DNA from 4 places in the Streptomyces sp. NPDC005574 genome. Region 3 is predicted to be linked to each of the others. Evidence: riboswitches for the same ligand, from Rfam matches in the RefSeq annotation. Region 3 holds a riboswitch; each other region holds the start of a gene.

Region 1 (4,179 bases), on a different contig from region 3:
GGACGCGGCGACGCTGGAGGACGCGCGCGCGTTCTTCCGTACCTACTACGCGCCCAACAACGCGGTCCTGTCGGTGGTCGGCGACATCGACCCGGAGCAGACACTCGCCTGGGTCGAGAAGTACTTCGGTTCCATCGCCTCCCACGACGGGAAGCCCGCCCCGCGCGACGGCACGCTGCCCGAGACCCTCGGCGAGCAGCTGCGCGAGGTCGTCGAGGAGGAGGTCCCGGCGCGCGCCCTGATGGCCGCCTACCGGCTGCCGAACGACGGCACGCGCGCGTGCGACGCGGCCGACCTGGCGCTGACCGTCCTCGGCGGCGGCGAGTCCTCCCGCCTCTACAACCGGCTCGTACGGCGCGACCGTACGGCTGTGGCGGCCGGCTTCGGTCTGTTGCGGCTGGCGGGTGCGCCCTCCCTGGGCTGGCTGGACGTGAAGACCTCCGGTGACGTCGAGGTGCCGGTCATCGAGGCCGCCATCGACGAGGAGCTCGCCCGGTTCGCCGAGGAGGGGCCCACGCCCGAGGAGATGGAGCGCGCCCAGGCCCAGTTGGAGCGCGAGTGGCTGGACCGGCTCGGCACGGTCGCCGGCCGCGCCGACGAACTGTGCCGCTACGCCGTCCTGTTCGGCGACCCGCAGCTCGCCCTGACCGCCGTGCAGCGCGTGCTGGAGGTGACGGCCGAGGAGGTCCAGGAGGTCGCCAAGGCCCGGCTGCGCCCCGACAACCGGGCCGTGCTGGTCTACGAGCCCACCGAGGGCACCGATAACCAGGCTGACGAGGACGAGAACGAGGAGGCGGCCAAGTGACCGAGCTCGCCACGATGGACTTCCACCCCCAGCCGCAGGCCGGCGAGGCGCGGCCGTGGGCGTTCCCGGCCCCCGAGCGCGCGACGCTCGACAACGGCCTGACGGTCCTGCGCTGCCACCGCCCCGGCCAGCAGGTCGTCGCCGTCGAGGTGCTCCTGGACGCGCCTCTGGACGCCGAACCGGCCGGTCTCGACGGCGTCGCCACGATCATGGCCCGCGCCTTCTCGGAGGGCACCGACAAGCTCTCCGCCGAGGAGTTCGCCGCCGAGCTGGAGCGCTGCGGCGCCACTCTCGACGCGCACGCCGACCACCCCGGTGTCCGCCTGAGCCTCGAAGTGCCGGTCTCCCGCCTGCCCAAGGCACTCGACCTGCTCGCCGACGCCCTGCGGGCCCCGGCGTTCGCGGACAGCGAGGTCGAACGCCTCGTCCGCAACCGGCTCGACGAGATCCCGCACGAGCTGGCCAACCCCTCCCGTCGGGCCGCCAAGGAGCTCTCCAAGGAGCTGTTCCCGGCCACCGCGCGCATGTCGCGCCCGCGCCAGGGCACCGAGGAGACGGTCACCGCGATCGACTCCGCGGCCGTACGCGCCTTCTACGAGAAGCACGTCCGCCCCGCCACCGCGACCGCCGTGGTCGTCGGTGACCTCACCGGCATCGACCTCGACGCGCTGCTGGGCGACACGTTGGGCGCCTGGACCGGCTCGCAGGCCGAGCCCCGGCCGGTGCCGCCCGTGACCGCCGACGACGCGGGCCGGGTCGTCATCGTGGACCGTCCCGGTGCCGTCCAGACGCAGCTGCTCATCGGCCGCGTGGGTCCCGACCGGCACGACCGGGTGTGGCCCGCGCGCGTGCTGGGCACCTACTGCCTCGGCGGCACCCTCACCTCCCGCCTGGACCGCGTCCTGCGCGAGGAGAAGGGCTACACCTACGGCGTGCGGGCGTTCGGCCAGGTGCTGCGCTCCGCCCCGGACGGCACCGGTGCCGCGATGCTCGCGATCAGCGGCTCCGTCGACACGCCCAACACCGGTCCCGCTCTCCAGGACCTGTGGACCGTGCTCCGCACGCTCGCCGAGGGCGGGCTCACCGACGCCGAGCGCGATGTCGCCGTACAGAACCTGGTCGGCGTGGCGCCGTTGAAGTACGAGACCGCGGCGGCCGTCGCGGGCACGCTGGCCGACCAGGTCGAGCAGCACCTGCCCGACGACTACCAGGCGACGCTGTATCAGCAGCTCGCCGCGACCGGCACGGTGGAGGCCACGGCGGCGGTCGTGAGCGCCTTCCCGGTGGACCGTCTGGTCACGGTCCTCGTCGGTGACGCGGCCCAGATCAAGGAGCCCGTGGAGGCTCTCGGCATCGGCGAAGTCACCGTCGTCTCCGCCGAGTAGCGGACCGGCCGGCCGGCCGACGGCCGGACACGCCTACGGGGCCCTGGTGACTGAGGAGTCGTCAGGGCCGCCGTATGTCCGAATTGAGGGAGTGCACTCCTGTCTGGCCTGTGGCGTGCGCTACAAAAAGCGTGATCCGTTTGAGGATTGAAAGCAGCCGCGTCTAGCGTCATGCCGGCTGTCCGTCAGGCACCGCGCCGCATCCGCGGCACCGGGCAGTCATCGCCGAGTCCCCGTACGGCGCGAGCCAGGGGAGCCGGGGACCCACCATGTGTCCCTGGGGTGAATCGGACGCCCGCGCGCAAGCGAGGGGGTCCGTAGGAGACCTTCCTGCTCCGAACCCGTCAGCTAACCCGGTAGGCGAGAAGGAAGGAAAGGACCCACCACTTCATGGCGTTCACCCGCGCCGCCGGGAAGCACCGTCGTCCCAGCCGGATGCACCGCACCACCGTTCGCGCGGCGGGCGTCGCCGCGCTCGCCACCACCGGTGTCGTCGGCACCCTGGCCGCTCCCGCGCTCGCCGCGGAGCCCTCCGTCGAGCAGACCGGACTCACCCCGGTCATCACCATCGGTGACACGCTCGCCCAGAAGATCGACGCCCAGGCGGTCGCCCAGCAGCAGGCCGCCGAGGACACCGCGCGCAGGGAGGCCGCCGAGGCCGCCGCGCGCAAGGAGGCCGCGGCAGCCGCCGAGAGGGCCCACGAGGCCAAGCAGCGTGCCGCGCGCGAGGCGGAGCGCAAGCGTCTCAACACTTTCGTGCTGCCCGTCACCGGCTCCTACGTCTCCACCGGCTACCAGGCCAGCAGCGGCCTGTGGGCCTCCGGCAGCCACACCGGCATCGACTTCCACGCGGCGAGCGGCACGTCCGTGCACGCGGTCGGCTCGGGCACGGTCGTCGAGGCCGGCTGGGGCGGTTCCTACGGCAACAACGTCGTGATCAAGATGATTGACGGTACGTACACGCAGTACGGCCACCTGTCGTCCATCGGCGTCTCGGTGGGCCAGACGGTCACTCCCGGCCAGCAGATCGGCCTGTCCGGCGCGACCGGCAACGCCACCGGCCCGCACCTGCACTTCGAGGCCCGCACGACCGCGGAGTACGGCTCGGACATGGACCCGGTCGCCTACCTCCGGTCGCACGGCGTGAGCGTCTGACACCGGCCGCCACGCAGGCCGTACCGCCGTCAGCGGCGCGTAGCGGCCCCCGCGAGCGCTGACCGTCCCACGGCGGACGGCGGTACTTCCCGAAGCCCCGGCTCTCCAGCCGGGGCTTTCGGCGTTTCCGACCCCCCTCTGTCCAAAAAATATCCATGGATTCCGGCCCGCCGTCGGAAATTCCCGCTCATTGCAATAGAGTCACTGGACAAGCGTCAATCATCGACGTTTCACGGGGATTAAGGCGGAGGTCGGTCATGCGTATTCCGGCGCACTCGGTGTGCACGGCGATCCGGGACGACATCGTCGCCGGTGTCTACGAGCGTGGCAGCCGCCTCACCGAGGAACTGCTCGCCCGCCGCTACGGCGTCTCCCGCGTCCCCGTCCGCGAAGCCCTGCGCACCCTGGAGGCCGAGGGGTTCGTGGTGACCCGGCGGCACGCGGGCGCGTGCGTCGCGGAACCCACCGAGCAGGAGGGCGCCGACCTCCTGGAGATGCGCATGCTCCTGGAGCCGCTGGGCGCCTCACGCGCCGCGCAGCGGCGTACCGAGGCCCACCTCAAGGTGCTGCGCGGCCTGGTCAGGCTGGGCCAGGAGCGGGCCCGGCGGGGCAACAGCGAGGACCTGCGCTCCCTGGGAGGCTGGTTCCACGAGACGCTCGCCCAGGCGTCCGGCAGCCCGGCGCTGACGTCGATGCTGACCCAGCTGCGCCACAAGATCGCCTGGATGTTCGTGGTGGACGCGCCCGCCGACCCGGCGGACTCCTGGGCGGAGCACGGCGCGATCGTGGACGCCGTGGCGCGCGGCGACAGCGAGCGGGCGCGAGCGGTCACGG
Region 2 (4,179 bases), on a different contig from region 3:
TGTCCATCTGACCAAATCGGGCGCGGTGATGCGTCAACCCCCGGACTCAACTCCGCGTACGCCTGGGGTATGACGCGAGAGGGCGGCGCCTCCCCCGACCCGTAGGGGTTCGGACGAGACACCGCCCTGAAGCGACTGCCGTCGGAGGGGGCGCCGGCGCGAGTGCCGTGACCGGAACTAGCCCGCCCGGTGGACCACCGCGTCGCACAGTTCGAGCAGCGCCGCCTTCGCGTCGCACTCGCGCAGCGGGGCCAGGACCGCGCGGGCCTCCTCGGCGTAGCGCACGGTGTCCCGGCGGGCCTGCTCCAGCGCGGGATGGGCGCGGAGCCCGGCCAGTGCCTCGGCGTGCCGCCCGTCGTCGGTCAGGTCGGAGTCGAGGAGCTCGCACAGGGCGAGGTCCTCGGCGAGGCCCAGCCGGGCCGCCCGCTCGCGCAGCCGCAGCACCGGCAGGGTCGGGATGCCCTCGCGCAGGTCCGTGCCCGGGGTCTTGCCCGACTCGTGGGAGTCGGAGGCGATGTCCAGCACGTCGTCCGCCAGCTGGAAGGCGACCCCGAGCCGCTCGCCGTACTGCGTGAGCACGTCGACGACCGTCTCGTCGGCGCCCGACATCATGGCGCCGAAACGGCAGGACACGGCCACCAGTGAGCCCGTCTTGCCGCCGAGGACGTCGAGGTAGTGCTCGACCGGGTCGCGCCCGTCCGTCGGACCGGCCGTCTCCAGGATCTGGCCGGTCACCAGGCGCTCGAACGCCTCCGCCTGGACCCGGACCGCCTCCGGCCCGAGGTCGGCCAGGATGTGCGAGGCCCGGGCGAACAGGAAGTCCCCGGTGAGGACGGCGACCGAGTTGCCCCAGCGGGCGTTCGCGCTGGGCACCCCGCGCCGCACGTCGGCCTCGTCCATGACGTCGTCGTGGTACAGCGTCGCCAGGTGGGTCAGCTCCACCACCACCGCGGACGGCACGATCCCCGGCGCGTGGCGGTCACCGAACTGCGCGGCGAGCATCACGAGCAGTGGCCGGAAACGTTTGCCGCCGGCGCGCACGAGGTGCTGCGCGGCCTCCGTGATGAAGGGGACCTCACTCTTGGTGGCTTCGAGCAGACCCTCCTCGACGGCCGCCATCCCGGCCTGGACATCGGCTTCCAGAGCCTGGTCCCGCACGCTCAGCCCGAACGGCCCGACGACGGTCACGAGGGGTCTCCTGTCTGCTGGTGTCCACTGGCGATCACACGGTTTGTCGATAGGTCGCTGCGCTCACTCAAGTCAGCGTATCCGGTCACCTTTCGATCACCGATAGCGCCCACGGTTCCAGGCCAGGCGGTATCGGATCACGACCGGAATGTTTTTGATCACTCCATAAGGACTGATATCTGTCGGGTTAGCTGTAAGTAGCCGCATCTGTCACCAATCGCGGCGGCCACCGGGCCGCCGGCCCGCGCGGCCGGAAACACCCTGCACCTCCTCGCCCTGCAGTATCCCCACGCCCCTCCGCACCGGGCGACCGACGAGGCCCCGCGTGTCCCCCTCGCGGGGCCGGCGCGACCGTCCTCGCCCGCCCTCTGTCGCCCACCCGGGCGTACGGGGTCGCACGCGGCGGGTCGGTGGGGTGGCGGCCCGCGCGGGGGTCCACACCGGGGCCCCTTCAATGCCGTGCCCTCGCGGGCCGGTCCCGCCCGCCGGCCCGACGACCCCGCCGAGCCAACGGTCCCGCCCGACGACCCGCCGCCCCCACGGCCGACCCAGCGCGCCGGACCCGCGCACCGCGCCCGCCGTCCACCCCGCCCGCCCGCCGGGCTCACGCCCCGAACCCGCCTGCCGCACACGCGCCGACAGCACCCACCGACGCACGCACCCCTCCGCCCACCTCCGCACCCGCCCGAAAAAACATCCCTCCCCCGCCTCCCCCTCACGCACGGAAGTGGATTTCACCGGCGGCCAATTGGCCACGAGTTGGCCCTATTGCCCGAATTGCGCCGCTTGTTCACGCCCGTGAGTTGGGTCACGCGCGCCCGGGATCACCCCCAGCCCTCCCGTCACCCTTTCCGCCTTTGCCGCAAAGCGAGTTGAGGGTTGGCATCCGCAAAGGATCAAGTACCCCATACGCCTCAGATCAAGGTCAACCGCTCGAATGGCGATTCCGGCCCTTGTTCCGGACATGTGCTCTCGCATACGTTCCCGGCCTGTCGGGTGGACGCCTAATCCTGCCGCCGCCCGAACCGACACTCATCGACACAGACACCGCACGGCAGGAGCGGGGGACCCAGGTAAGTCGCCGCACCGGATGTTCCAGGACAAACCGGTACGGCTGGGGGTGAAGTCACGTCCGTCAGGGCGTGGCCGGGCAACTCCCGCCCGAACCCGACAGCTCACCTCGCAGGCGCCGGAGAGGACACAGTCATGCCCGCTGCCGCTCAGCACCGACGTACCAGAACCGCCCGCCTCGCCCGCAAGCTCGCCGTCATCGGCACCGGAGCCGCCGTACTGGCGCTCCCCGTCATCGGAGCGAGCACCGCCTCCGCGGCGACCCCGACGGTGACCACCGCCTCCTCGCTGGGGTACGCCAACAACCTGGACGGCTGGATCCGCGCCTCGCTGACCGTCATGGCCCAGCACGGCATTCCGGGTTCGTACAACGGCATCTACCGCAACGTCATCCGCGAGTCCTCCGGCAACCCCAACGCCATCAACCTGTGGGACTCCAACGCGGCCGCGGGCATCCCCTCCAAGGGTCTGCTCCAGGTCATCGACCCGACGTTCCGGGCCTACCACGTCGCCGGCACCTCGTGGGACTCCTACGACCCGGTCGCGAACATCACCGCCGCCTGCAACTACGCGGCCGCGCGGTACGGCTCGATCGACAACGTCTTCTCGGCGTACTGAGCACTGCCTGTGAGGGTCAGGGGCACCGGCGTTGGGACGCCGGTGCCCACCGGCCCCCGGTCCGATCGGCGGATCAGACCGGCCGCCAGGCCCTCCGGGGCCCGGGGAAGAGACGTTCGAGGACGACGGCCACGCCGTCGTCCTCGTTCGACGTGGTGACCTCGTCGGCCACCGACCGCAGTTCGGGGTGCGCGTTGGCCATCGCCACCCCGCGGGCCGCCCAGTCGAACATGGGGATGTCGTTGGGCATGTCACCGAAGGCGATCGTCCGGTCCGGGCCGAGGCCCAGATACTCCGCGGCCAGCGCGAGACCGGTGGCCTTGGTGATGCCGCATGGCTGGAGTTCGACGGTGCCGGGCCCGGACATGGTGACCGTGGCCAGGGAACCGGCCACCGATCGCGCCGTCGCCGCCAACTCGTCGTCGCTCAGGTAGGGGTGGCGCAGCAGCACCTTGCTGATGGGCTCGCACCACAGGTCGTCGCGCCGCTCGACCCGGAGCGCCGGGAGGGTCGGGTGCGGCATCAGGTAGCCGGGCTCGATGAGCGTGAGGCCGTCGACGCCGTCCTGGTCGACCGCCGCGTACACCAGCCCGACCTCGGCCTCGATCTTGCCGAGGGCGGTCTCGGCCAGCTCCCGGTCCAGGGTGACGGACCACAGCAGGCGGTCCGCGCCCGCGTCGTACACCTGCGCGCCCTGTCCGCACACCGCGAGCCCCGTGCTGCCGAGGTCGTCGAGCAGGGGCCGCACCCTGGGCGCCGGGCGGCCCGTCACCACCAGATGCCGGGCGCCGGCCGACGCCGCGCGGGCGAGCGCGGCGAGCGACCGTTCGGAGAGGGTGTCGTCGCCGCGGAGCAGGGTTCCGTCCAGGTCGGTGGCGATGAGTGAATATGCGGTGGGAGCGGCCATGATCAGAGAATACGGATGGAACGCCCCGGCGACTCGACGCGAACCGGACGGCTCCTTCTTTCACATCCGTTGACCCAAGTTCCGGTTGCCTGCTGTCCGTTACTGCTCGCCGGGTGCCGGGAGTTGAGCAGTTCGGCGGTTCCGGCCCGCGGGCGGTTTCCGGCTCCGGACGCCCGCCGGGGACGGCCGGACCCGGCCTACGCGGACTCCCGGACCACCAGTTCCGTCGGCAGGATCACGCCCGCCGTGTCCTCGCCGGCGATCTGCGCGAGGAGCATCCGGACCATCTCCGCGCTGATCCGGTCGAAGGGCTGGCGCATGGTGGTGAGGGCGGGGGTGATGGCGGTGGCCGCCGGGGAGTCGTCGAAGCCTCCGACAGCGATGTCATCGGGCAC
Region 3 (4,179 bases):
CCTCCTGTCCGGTGATCGCGGCGACCCCGTTGTCCCCGCGTGCCGCCGCCAGCAGCGTCTCCAGCAGGTCGGGTCGTTCCTGCGGCTCCGCCGACCGTGCGGCCCGCCGTTCCCCGACGGCGTCCCCGACGATCGCGTGGACCCGGGCGACGGCGCGGCGGTAACGGCGGTTGGCGGGTGTGGGGATCCGGAACAGGGCGTCGACCGGCACGGCAGTCCGCACGAACAGGCCGCGGACGATGACGGCGAGGCAGTCCCGCAGTTCGGCGGCCGGCTCGTCGCCGAGCGAGTCGGAGAACAGGACACGGCTGATCACCCGGGTGGTCAGGGCCAGCATCTCCGCGCTGACGTCGACCTCCTGGCCCGCCTGCCACCGGCCGCACGCCGACTCGGCCTCCCGGCCCATCAGTTCGGTGTGGGCGCTCACCCCGGCCGGGCGGAAGTCGGGCCGCAGCAGCGCGCGTTGCCGCCGGTACACGTCATGCCGGCAGGTGACCAGGCCGTCGCCCATGAGCGGCCGCAGCCGGTCGTACAAGGGGCCGCCCTTGTCGAAGGTGCGCGTGTCCAGCAGGACCTGGCGGACCAGATCCGGATGGCACGCCATCCAGGCGCGCAGGGGACCAAGCCTGATCTCGACCAGATCGCCGTGGGACGGCAAAGAATTCAGAAAAGCAAGCGGTCGGCGGAACAAAGGGATGGCGTGGCCGGTGAAAGGGAATATGCCCGGCGCAGTACCCACCGTCCAGACGTGCTCTTTTTCAGGCGCGGTATCGTTCATCGAATACCATCTGCCCCAATCGACACACGAAATCGGTGGCTGATCCACCGACCTGCGTTTGTGTCATCTCCTGCCCAGTGCTGGGGCTTTCGGCTCCCCGAAGCCGCCGTACGCCGGGGCGCACGGGAGCACGCGGAAGCACTGGGTGAGCCCCCTTCGTGGCGCCCGGCATCCGCTGGGGCGGCGCTCGCCGACGAATTCACGGGAAAAGCGAAATATCCCGCGCGATCCCTTCCCTGCGCCCGGTCCTTTTCGTGCCGGATTGCCTTGACGACGGCACTGGGGTGGTGGCCAGGGCATCGTTGCGCGGTGACAGGACCGGCCTCTCCCGGGTATCGCATTCCTCGGGTTTTCAGGGCCGGTCCTGCGGCGGGTGCCTGCCGGTTTCAGGCGAGCCGTACGGCCCCGCGGACCGCCGACTCCCCGGCGAAGTACACCGACTCCTCACGGATGTACGTCCCCGGTCCCGGCGCGTGGATCATCATGCCGTCGCCGGTGTACAGACCGAGGTGGCTCAGGTTGTCGTAGAAGAAGATGAGGTCCCCGGGCTGGACGTCACCGAGCGGGATGACGGTGCCCGCGCTCGCCTGGTCGGGCGCGTTGCGCGGCAGGGCGACACCGGCCGCGCGCCAGGCGGCCTGGGTGAGACTGGCGCAGTCGTACGACTCCGGTCCGGTCGCGCCCCACACGCACGGCCTGCCGATCTGGGCGCGCGCGAACTCCAGCGCCCGTACGGCCTTTCCGCCGCTGGCCCGTTCCGCCAGAACCACCGGACCGGAGAGGGCGAGGCCGACCGGATGACCCGTGTCGAGGACCGACTGAATCTGCGCCTGGTAGGGAGCCGGCTGCTGCCAAGCCATTTCCTCGGCCACCGGGAGCGGGGAGAACGGCACCTGCGCCTGGTAGGGAGCGGGCTGCTGCCACGCCACTTCCTCGGCCACCGGAAGGGCCGGGACCGGGGCCGGGACCGGCACCTGGGTCTGCGTCTGGAAGGGAGCCGGCTGCTGCCAGGCCATTTCCTCGGCCACCGGGAGAGCCGGCGTCGTGTCGGTGACGGCGGGGAGGCCGGGGGAGGTGGGCCAGGATTCCTGGGCCGGCGGCGCGGCGATCGCCGCGACGGGCGTGCGCTGCACCATGGCGTACCGCGTCAGCAGGTCGCGGGCCTCGGCGAGCTTGCGCTGGTTCTGCTCCTTGGAGGTCCGCAGCGAGGATCGCTGGGTGTCGGCGGCCGGCGCGGCGGCCGTCTCCTGCCGGGGCCCCGGCACGGCCGGCAGCGCGGCGATCGCTCCGGTGGCCGCGGGGGGCAGGGCGGCTGTGGCGGGTCCGGCGGTCAGCTCCAGGACGGGCCGTGCGGCGGGGAGTTCCGGCACGGCGGGAGCCCGCTCGATCGCCGGCTCCGGTGCGACGGGCCGTTCGGCGGGGCGGGCCGGGGCCGCGACCTCGGGTGCCCGGTCGCGCGGCAGCACCGCGGGGACGGTCGGGCCGAGCCGGGCGCGGACGCCGTCGAACCACTGCCGGGTGACGGCGTCGAGCGACGGGTCGTCACGCCGGGGCCGGGCGGTGGGAGCCGGCTCGCCCCGGCGGCGCGCCCCCGTCGTCATGGCCCGGGTCGCGTTGTAGTTGCCGGTGGCGTTCTCGGCCTGGTCGTAGAGCGTGTTGACCCGCTGCTGGACCTCGTCGCGGCTGGGGATGTCCTCCCCCGAGAGGGGTACGGCGTCGGCGGTCTGGGAGAACAGGGCCACCGAGGTGAGCGCGGCCGTCGCGAGGGCGGAACCGCCCATGCCGGGGAGGCCGAGACCTCTGGGGCGCGATGTTCGTTCCGGCGCCATGAGAGACGTACTCCTTCCGTACTCCGCCTACCGGGTTAGCTGACGGGTTCGGGCTTCTGCTGCGGAAGGTGTGCCCTACGGCCCTGCCCCGAGAGGCGACGGACCGATTCACCCCAAGTCTTCGGTTGGGTCCCCGGCTCCGGCTGCCTCAGGGCGCACCGAACTCGGCGGAGGCCGTACGACCCGGCGGGGTCCGCCGGAGCGAGTCGAACGGTCTGGCGTCAACTTAACCAACTTGTGCGCCTTGTGTGAAGGTTGGTGCGCGGTATGTCCGATACGTAATTGTGACCTTCGTCGTACGGCGGTGTCCCGGCGCTCAGTTCGCGTCTCTCCGGCCCCGCCAGGACTCGTAGTGCTCCAGCAGGGTCTGCTCGATCGGGCGGTAGGAGACGCCCAGTTCGCGCACGCTGCGGCTGTTGTCCACCCGGAAGCGGATGCCGAGGTGCTTGCGGATGTAGTCCTGGCTCAGCCCGAACGCCGGGCCGAGCACCCGTACCGGCCAGTGCGGAAGCGCGGTGCGCGGGAGGCGGAGGTCGCGCGGGTACCGGGTCCGGATGACGCGGGACATCTCGTGGAAGGACGTCATGTGCTGCGCGGCGACGATGTAGCGTCCCCTCGCCTCCGGCCGCTCCGCCGCCGCGACGTGGGCCTCGGCGACGTCCCGCACGTCCACCGTCGTGAAGCTGAAGTCCGGTGCGCCGTAGAAGAAGTAGCCCTTGAACAACTCGTCCAACAGGAACAGGCTGCCCGATTCCGACGCCGGGGTGAGGGAAGGGCCAAGGATCAGGCCGGGGTTGACGGACACCAGGCGCCAGCGGTCCTGGGCTGCCTCCGCCTCCCACGCGGCACGCTCGGCGAGGGTCTTGGCGTAGTGGTAGGGGTTGTTCCGCACCGTGCTGGTGGTGTTGAAGTACCGCTCCGTCAACACCCCTTCGTCCATGCGCAGGACGTCTGCGTAGTCGCCGAAGATCGCGCCGACCGTGGAGGTGAGGATCAGCCGCTCGACCGTCGGTGTCCGCTCCACGGCGGCCAGCACGTTACGCGTGCCGAGCAGCGCCGGGTCCACCATGTCCCGGCGGCCGTCCTTGATCTTCTCCGGCATGAGGAACGGCGACGCCACATGGAAGACCACCCGGCTGCCGCGCACCGCCTCGTCGAAGGACCCCTCCCGCAGCAGGTCCGCCTCGAACAGGTCCAGCCGGCCGGGGAACGCCTCCCGCATCTCCCGCAGCGGCCTCACCTTGGCAGGGTCGGCGGCGTCGCGCACGGTGGCGCGGACGCGGTAGCCGCGCTCCAGCAGTCGCCGGACCAGATGACTGCCGACGAAGCCGCTGCCGCCCGTCACCACCACGGTCGTCTCCCCGCCTGCGCCCACGCTCTCACTCCCCGGTCCTGGTCGGAGGTCCGCCGGACTCCCGGCGATCCCATTCCTGGGGGAAGCCTCGGGCATGACCGGGCGGAATGGGAACAGCCGGAGGGCAACAGGCTTCGCCCGCAGCCCTGTTGCGGTGCGGGCCGGCCTCGCAGCCGTCGTGCTGCCAGCCCGAACGCCTCGCAGGCGGACGTCAGTTT
Region 4 (4,179 bases), on a different contig from region 3:
TCCTTCACGGCCACTGGCGATCCGCCTCCCCTTCGCACCTGTCGGCCCGTCATACGCGCGTACGTCCCCGGACACGGTACGGGACCGGGTACGGGGACGTACGTGCGACTGGCTGAGCCCTGCCGAGGTGGGTCAGCCGCGGAAGCGCGGGAAGGCGCTGCGGCCGGCGTACACGGCGGCGTCGTCGAGGATCTCCTCGATGCGCAGGAGCTGGTTGTACTTGGCGACGCGGTCCGAGCGGGCCGGGGCGCCGGTCTTGATCTGGCCGCAGTTCACGGCGACAGCGAGGTCGGCGATGGTGACGTCCTCGGTCTCGCCGGAGCGGTGCGACATCATGCACTTGAAGCCGTTGCGCTGGGCCATCTCGACGGCGTCCAGGGTCTCGGTCAGCGAGCCGATCTGGTTGACCTTGACGAGCAGGGCGTTCGCGGAGCCCTCCTCGATGCCGCGGGCGAGGCGCTCGGGGTTGGTGACGAAGAGGTCGTCGCCCACGATCTGGACCTTGTCGCCCAGCTTCTGGGTGATGACGTTCCAGCCGGCCCAGTCGTCCTCGTACAGCGGGTCCTCGATGGAGACGAGCGGGTACGCGGAGACGAGCTCCTCGTAGTACTCGGTCATCTCGGCGGCGGAGCGGGACTTGCCCTCGAACTCGTACTTGCCGTCCTTGTAGAACTCGGACGCGGCGACGTCGAGGGCGAGCGCGATCTGCTCGCCGGGGATGTAGCCGGCCTGCTTGACGGCCTCGATGATGAGGTCGAGCGCGGCGCGGTTGGACTCCAGGTTCGGGGCGAAGCCGCCCTCGTCGCCGAGGCCGGTGGACAGGCCCTTGGTCTTCAGCACCTTCTTGAGGGTGTGGTAGACCTCGGCGCCCCAGCGCAGCGCCTCGGAGAAGGACTCCGCGCCGATCGGGGCGATCATGAACTCCTGGATGTCCACGTTGGAGTCGGCGTGCGAGCCGCCGTTCAGGATGTTCATCATCGGGACGGGCAGCAGGTGCGCGTTCGGGCCGCCCAGGTAGCGGAACAGCGGCAGGTCGCTGGCCTCGGAGGCGGCGTGCGCGACGGCGAGGGAGACGCCGAGGATGGCGTTGGCGCCGAGCGAGCCCTTGTTGTCGGTGGCGTCCAGGTCGAACATGGCCTGGTCGATCAGGCGCTGCTCGGTGGCGTCGTAGCCGACGAGCTCCGGGCCGATCTGCTCGATGACGGCGAGGACGGCCTTCTCGACACCCTTGCCGTGGTAGCGGTTGGGGTCACCGTCGCGCAGCTCGATGGCCTCGAAGGCACCGGTGGATGCGCCGGACGGAACGGCGGCACGACCCGTGCTGCCGTCGTCGAGGCCGACCTCGACCTCGACCGTGGGGTTGCCTCGGGAGTCCAGGATTTCCCGGGCTACGACGACGTCGATGGACGGCACGAGCATCTCCTTCTTCAATGTGACGCGGGTACGGCCGGACCGGGGCCCGGCTGGTGCAGCGCCGCCGGGGCTCTGCGTGACGAGCCTAACCGCCCCGGGGGGATCGGTCGGCCTTCCGGCCACGTCGTGGACAGAACCGAGAGTAAATTGTTTCCGAACGGAACAAAGAGGGGAGCTGTGCGGGGCCCGAAAGCGGGGTGCCGGACAGCACAAAGCCCCGCCCCGGTGCGTACGGGGGAAGACGCACCGGAGCGGGGAGCCCGTGGGGACGGGGGGTGACCCTCACGGGAGCCTCAGCCTGAAGGACCCGGATGTGAGGGCGCTGTGGTTCGACTACGGGCCGGGTGTCACTTCAGGTGGAGCTGCTGGCCCGGGTAGATGAAGTCGGCGTCGTCGACGATGTCCTTGTTCAGCTGGAACAGCTTCTGCCAGCCGCCCTTGACCTTGTGCTTCTCGGCGATCGAGCTGAGCGTGTCGCCCTTGACGACCTTGTACTCGCCGTCACCCTTCTTGACCTTCTTGCCGGTCGGGGTGCTGACGGTCTTCTTGGCGGCCGGGCGCTCCGCGGAACGGGAGGCCGGCTGCTCGGTGGTCGAGCGGGTGGTGGTCGAGGAGCCGCTGGAACCACTGGAGCTGTTCGAGCCGCTGGAGCTGTTCGACGAGGTGGAGCTGTTCGACGAGGTGCCGGTGGAACCGCTGTAGCCGGCGCTCGACAGGCCCTTGCCGCAGACCGGCCAGGCGCCCTTGCCCTGGGAGGCGAGGACCTTCTCGGCGACGGCGATCTGCTGCGCCTTGGATGCCTGGTTGGCGGTGGAGGCGTACTGCGTGCCGCCGTACGCGGCCCAGGTGGAGGCGGAGAACTGCAGGCCGCCGTAGTAGCCGTTGCCGGTGTTGATGGACCAGTTGCCGCCGGACTCGCACGCGGCGACGGTGTCCCACTCGGAGGCGGTGGCGGCGGAGGCGTTGCCGGCCGCCATCAGCGGGGCGGCGATGGCCACACCGGTGACACCGGCGAGCGTGGCGACGCGGGTGGCCTTGGACGGGCGGCGGTGCTTGCCCTTGCCGGAAAACAGCATGGTTGATCCCCTCACCGACGCCTGCGAGGTGAGCTGTCGGGTTCGGGCCGGTTGAGTTGCCCGGCCACACCTCCCTGGGAGGCGTGGCTTAACCCCAAGCCGTTCCGTCAACTGCCCGGCGCGGCGCTTACCTTGGGTCCCCCGCTCCTGCCTACGGCGCTTTACGCGACGACTGTTCCCGTACGGCCGCTGGCAGGATTCGGCGTTGCGGCCGCCGGGGCTCGTGTTGACGAGCGGTCACGACCGTAGACATGTGATCCGGCGAATTTCAAAGACGATCAGGGCTTCTGAGAGTCATCCCACACTTTCACCAAAGCGGACATTCAGTCACAAGTGCGGCGCGAACTCCCGCTGCTTTTCGCCCGGTTAGACCCCGACTCGCAGGGTCTGACCGGGGGCGATGCTGCTCGGGTCGCCACCGATGGCGCCCTTGTTCGCGTCGTAGAGCGCGCGCCACCCGCCGTCGAGGTCAAGGGAGTCGGCGATGGACGCGAGGGTGTCCCCGAGGCGGACGGTGTACGAGTCGACGGGCGTGGCGTCGCCGTCGCCCGCGACGTGGCGGCCCGCCGAGGGGGCGGCGTCGGTCGCGGCGCCCTCGTCGGCGCTGCCGCCGCGGTGCTTGCCCGAACCGAGGGACCCGGTGTCGACCAGGCTCGAAGTGCCCACGCTCTGCTCGACGTTGTCCGCTTCCTCCCGCTTCGACACCTCGGGGGACGACTTGCCGGAAGTGCCCGGGTCGGCCTGACCGGAACGGGAATCGGCACTCTTGTCGGTGCCGCTGCCGGATGCGGTACCGGACTTGGCCGGGCCGCCCTTCTTGCCCGTGCCGGCCTCGGCGCTCGCCGAGGTGCCGGACGGGGTGGGCGACGCCGAGGGCGAGGAGGAGGAAGACGAAGACGCTTCCGACGAGTCGGACAAACCGGAGGAGCCGGAGGAGTCCGACGAGTCGGGCGCCGTGGTGCCCAGACCCGTGTCGATGTCGGCCGATCCGGAGTCCTTGCTGAGCCCGGCGAGCAGACCGCACGTCGGCCAGGCGGTGATGCCCTGGTCGTCGAGCATCTTCTCGGCCACGGCTATCTGCTGGGAGCGGCTCGCCTCGTCGGCGCTCGACGCGTACTCCAGACCGCCGTACTTCTCCCAGTTGTCCTGGGAGACCTGAAGGCCGCCGTAGTAGCCGTTGCCCGCGTTCTCACTCCAGGAGCCGCCGCTCTCGCATTCCGCGACCTGGTCCCAGGTGGTGCCCGCGGCCGCACTCGCCCCGGTGGCACCGAGGAGCGGGATCGCGATGGCGGAGCCGGTCACGCCGGCTGCCACGAGGAGAGCCGGAGCCTGACGGGGGCGACGGTGTCGACCGTTCCCGGAGAGCATGCGGAGACCTTTCGCAGAACGACAGTGACCGCGCGGCACCCACAGCGGGGCACCGCGCTGATCCGTGAACGTATAGGCACACGATCACTTGTCACAAGTTAATGCCGCGTAGATCACGTGAACATCACAGAGTTGAGGGCATGTCACCTTTACGCAGGTGGGAGCAGTCATCCACGGGGCGTGAACTCCACCGGCAACGTGCGCAGTCCCCGCATGATGAGCCCGCCCCGCCACCGCAAGTCGGCCGGATCCACACCCAGTTGCAGGTCCGGCAGCCGGGTGAGGAGCGTGCCGATCGCGCTCTGGCCCTCCAGCCGGGCGA

What was found. A riboswitch is a leader RNA that binds a small molecule or an ion and turns the genes downstream of it on or off. The one in region 3 is predicted to bind cyclic di-AMP.
Region 1: it holds a riboswitch for cyclic di-AMP, as region 3 does, so the genes downstream of both, ABZT03_RS10885 (M23 family metallopeptidase) here and ABZT03_RS14615 (NlpC/P60 family protein) in region 3, are expected to answer to the same signal.
Region 2: it holds a riboswitch for cyclic di-AMP, as region 3 does, so the genes downstream of both, ABZT03_RS04635 (transglycosylase SLT domain-containing protein) here and ABZT03_RS14615 (NlpC/P60 family protein) in region 3, are expected to answer to the same signal.
Region 4: it holds a riboswitch for cyclic di-AMP, as region 3 does, so the genes downstream of both, ABZT03_RS18440 (transglycosylase family protein) here and ABZT03_RS14615 (NlpC/P60 family protein) in region 3, are expected to answer to the same signal.

The regions. Positions count from the first base shown of each region.
Region 1 covers NZ_JBEXCW010000011.1:127,710-131,888, forward strand. Annotated here, with positions in the region: gene ABZT03_RS10875 (pitrilysin family protein) at 1-805, shown strand, start outside; gene ABZT03_RS10880 (pitrilysin family protein) at 802-2,190, shown strand; cyclic di-AMP (ydaO/yuaA leader) riboswitch at 2,404-2,567, shown strand; gene ABZT03_RS10885 (M23 family metallopeptidase) at 2,581-3,345, shown strand; gene ABZT03_RS10890 (GntR family transcriptional regulator) at 3,603-4,179, shown strand, end outside.
Region 2 covers NZ_JBEXCW010000004.1:106,221-110,399, forward strand. Annotated here, with positions in the region: gene ABZT03_RS04630 (polyprenyl synthetase family protein) at 178-1,188, opposite strand; cyclic di-AMP (ydaO/yuaA leader) riboswitch at 2,224-2,392, shown strand; gene ABZT03_RS04635 (transglycosylase SLT domain-containing protein) at 2,395-2,877, shown strand; gene ABZT03_RS04640 (HAD family hydrolase) at 2,951-3,784, opposite strand; gene ABZT03_RS04645 (LacI family DNA-binding transcriptional regulator) at 3,982-4,179, opposite strand, start outside.
Region 3 covers NZ_JBEXCW010000017.1:84,278-88,456, reverse strand. Annotated here, with positions in the region: gene ABZT03_RS14620 (cytochrome P450) at 1-658, opposite strand, end outside; gene ABZT03_RS14615 (NlpC/P60 family protein) at 1,165-2,559, opposite strand; cyclic di-AMP (ydaO/yuaA leader) riboswitch at 2,616-2,787, opposite strand; gene ABZT03_RS14610 (NAD-dependent epimerase/dehydratase family protein) at 2,924-3,982, opposite strand.
Region 4 covers NZ_JBEXCW010000025.1:19,326-23,504, forward strand. Annotated here, with positions in the region: gene ABZT03_RS18430 (septum formation initiator family protein) at 1-14, opposite strand, end outside; gene eno (phosphopyruvate hydratase) at 133-1,419, opposite strand; gene ABZT03_RS18440 (transglycosylase family protein) at 1,761-2,489, opposite strand; cyclic di-AMP (ydaO/yuaA leader) riboswitch at 2,493-2,658, opposite strand; gene ABZT03_RS18445 (transglycosylase family protein) at 2,856-3,857, opposite strand; gene ABZT03_RS18450 (cytochrome P450) at 4,025-4,179, opposite strand, start outside.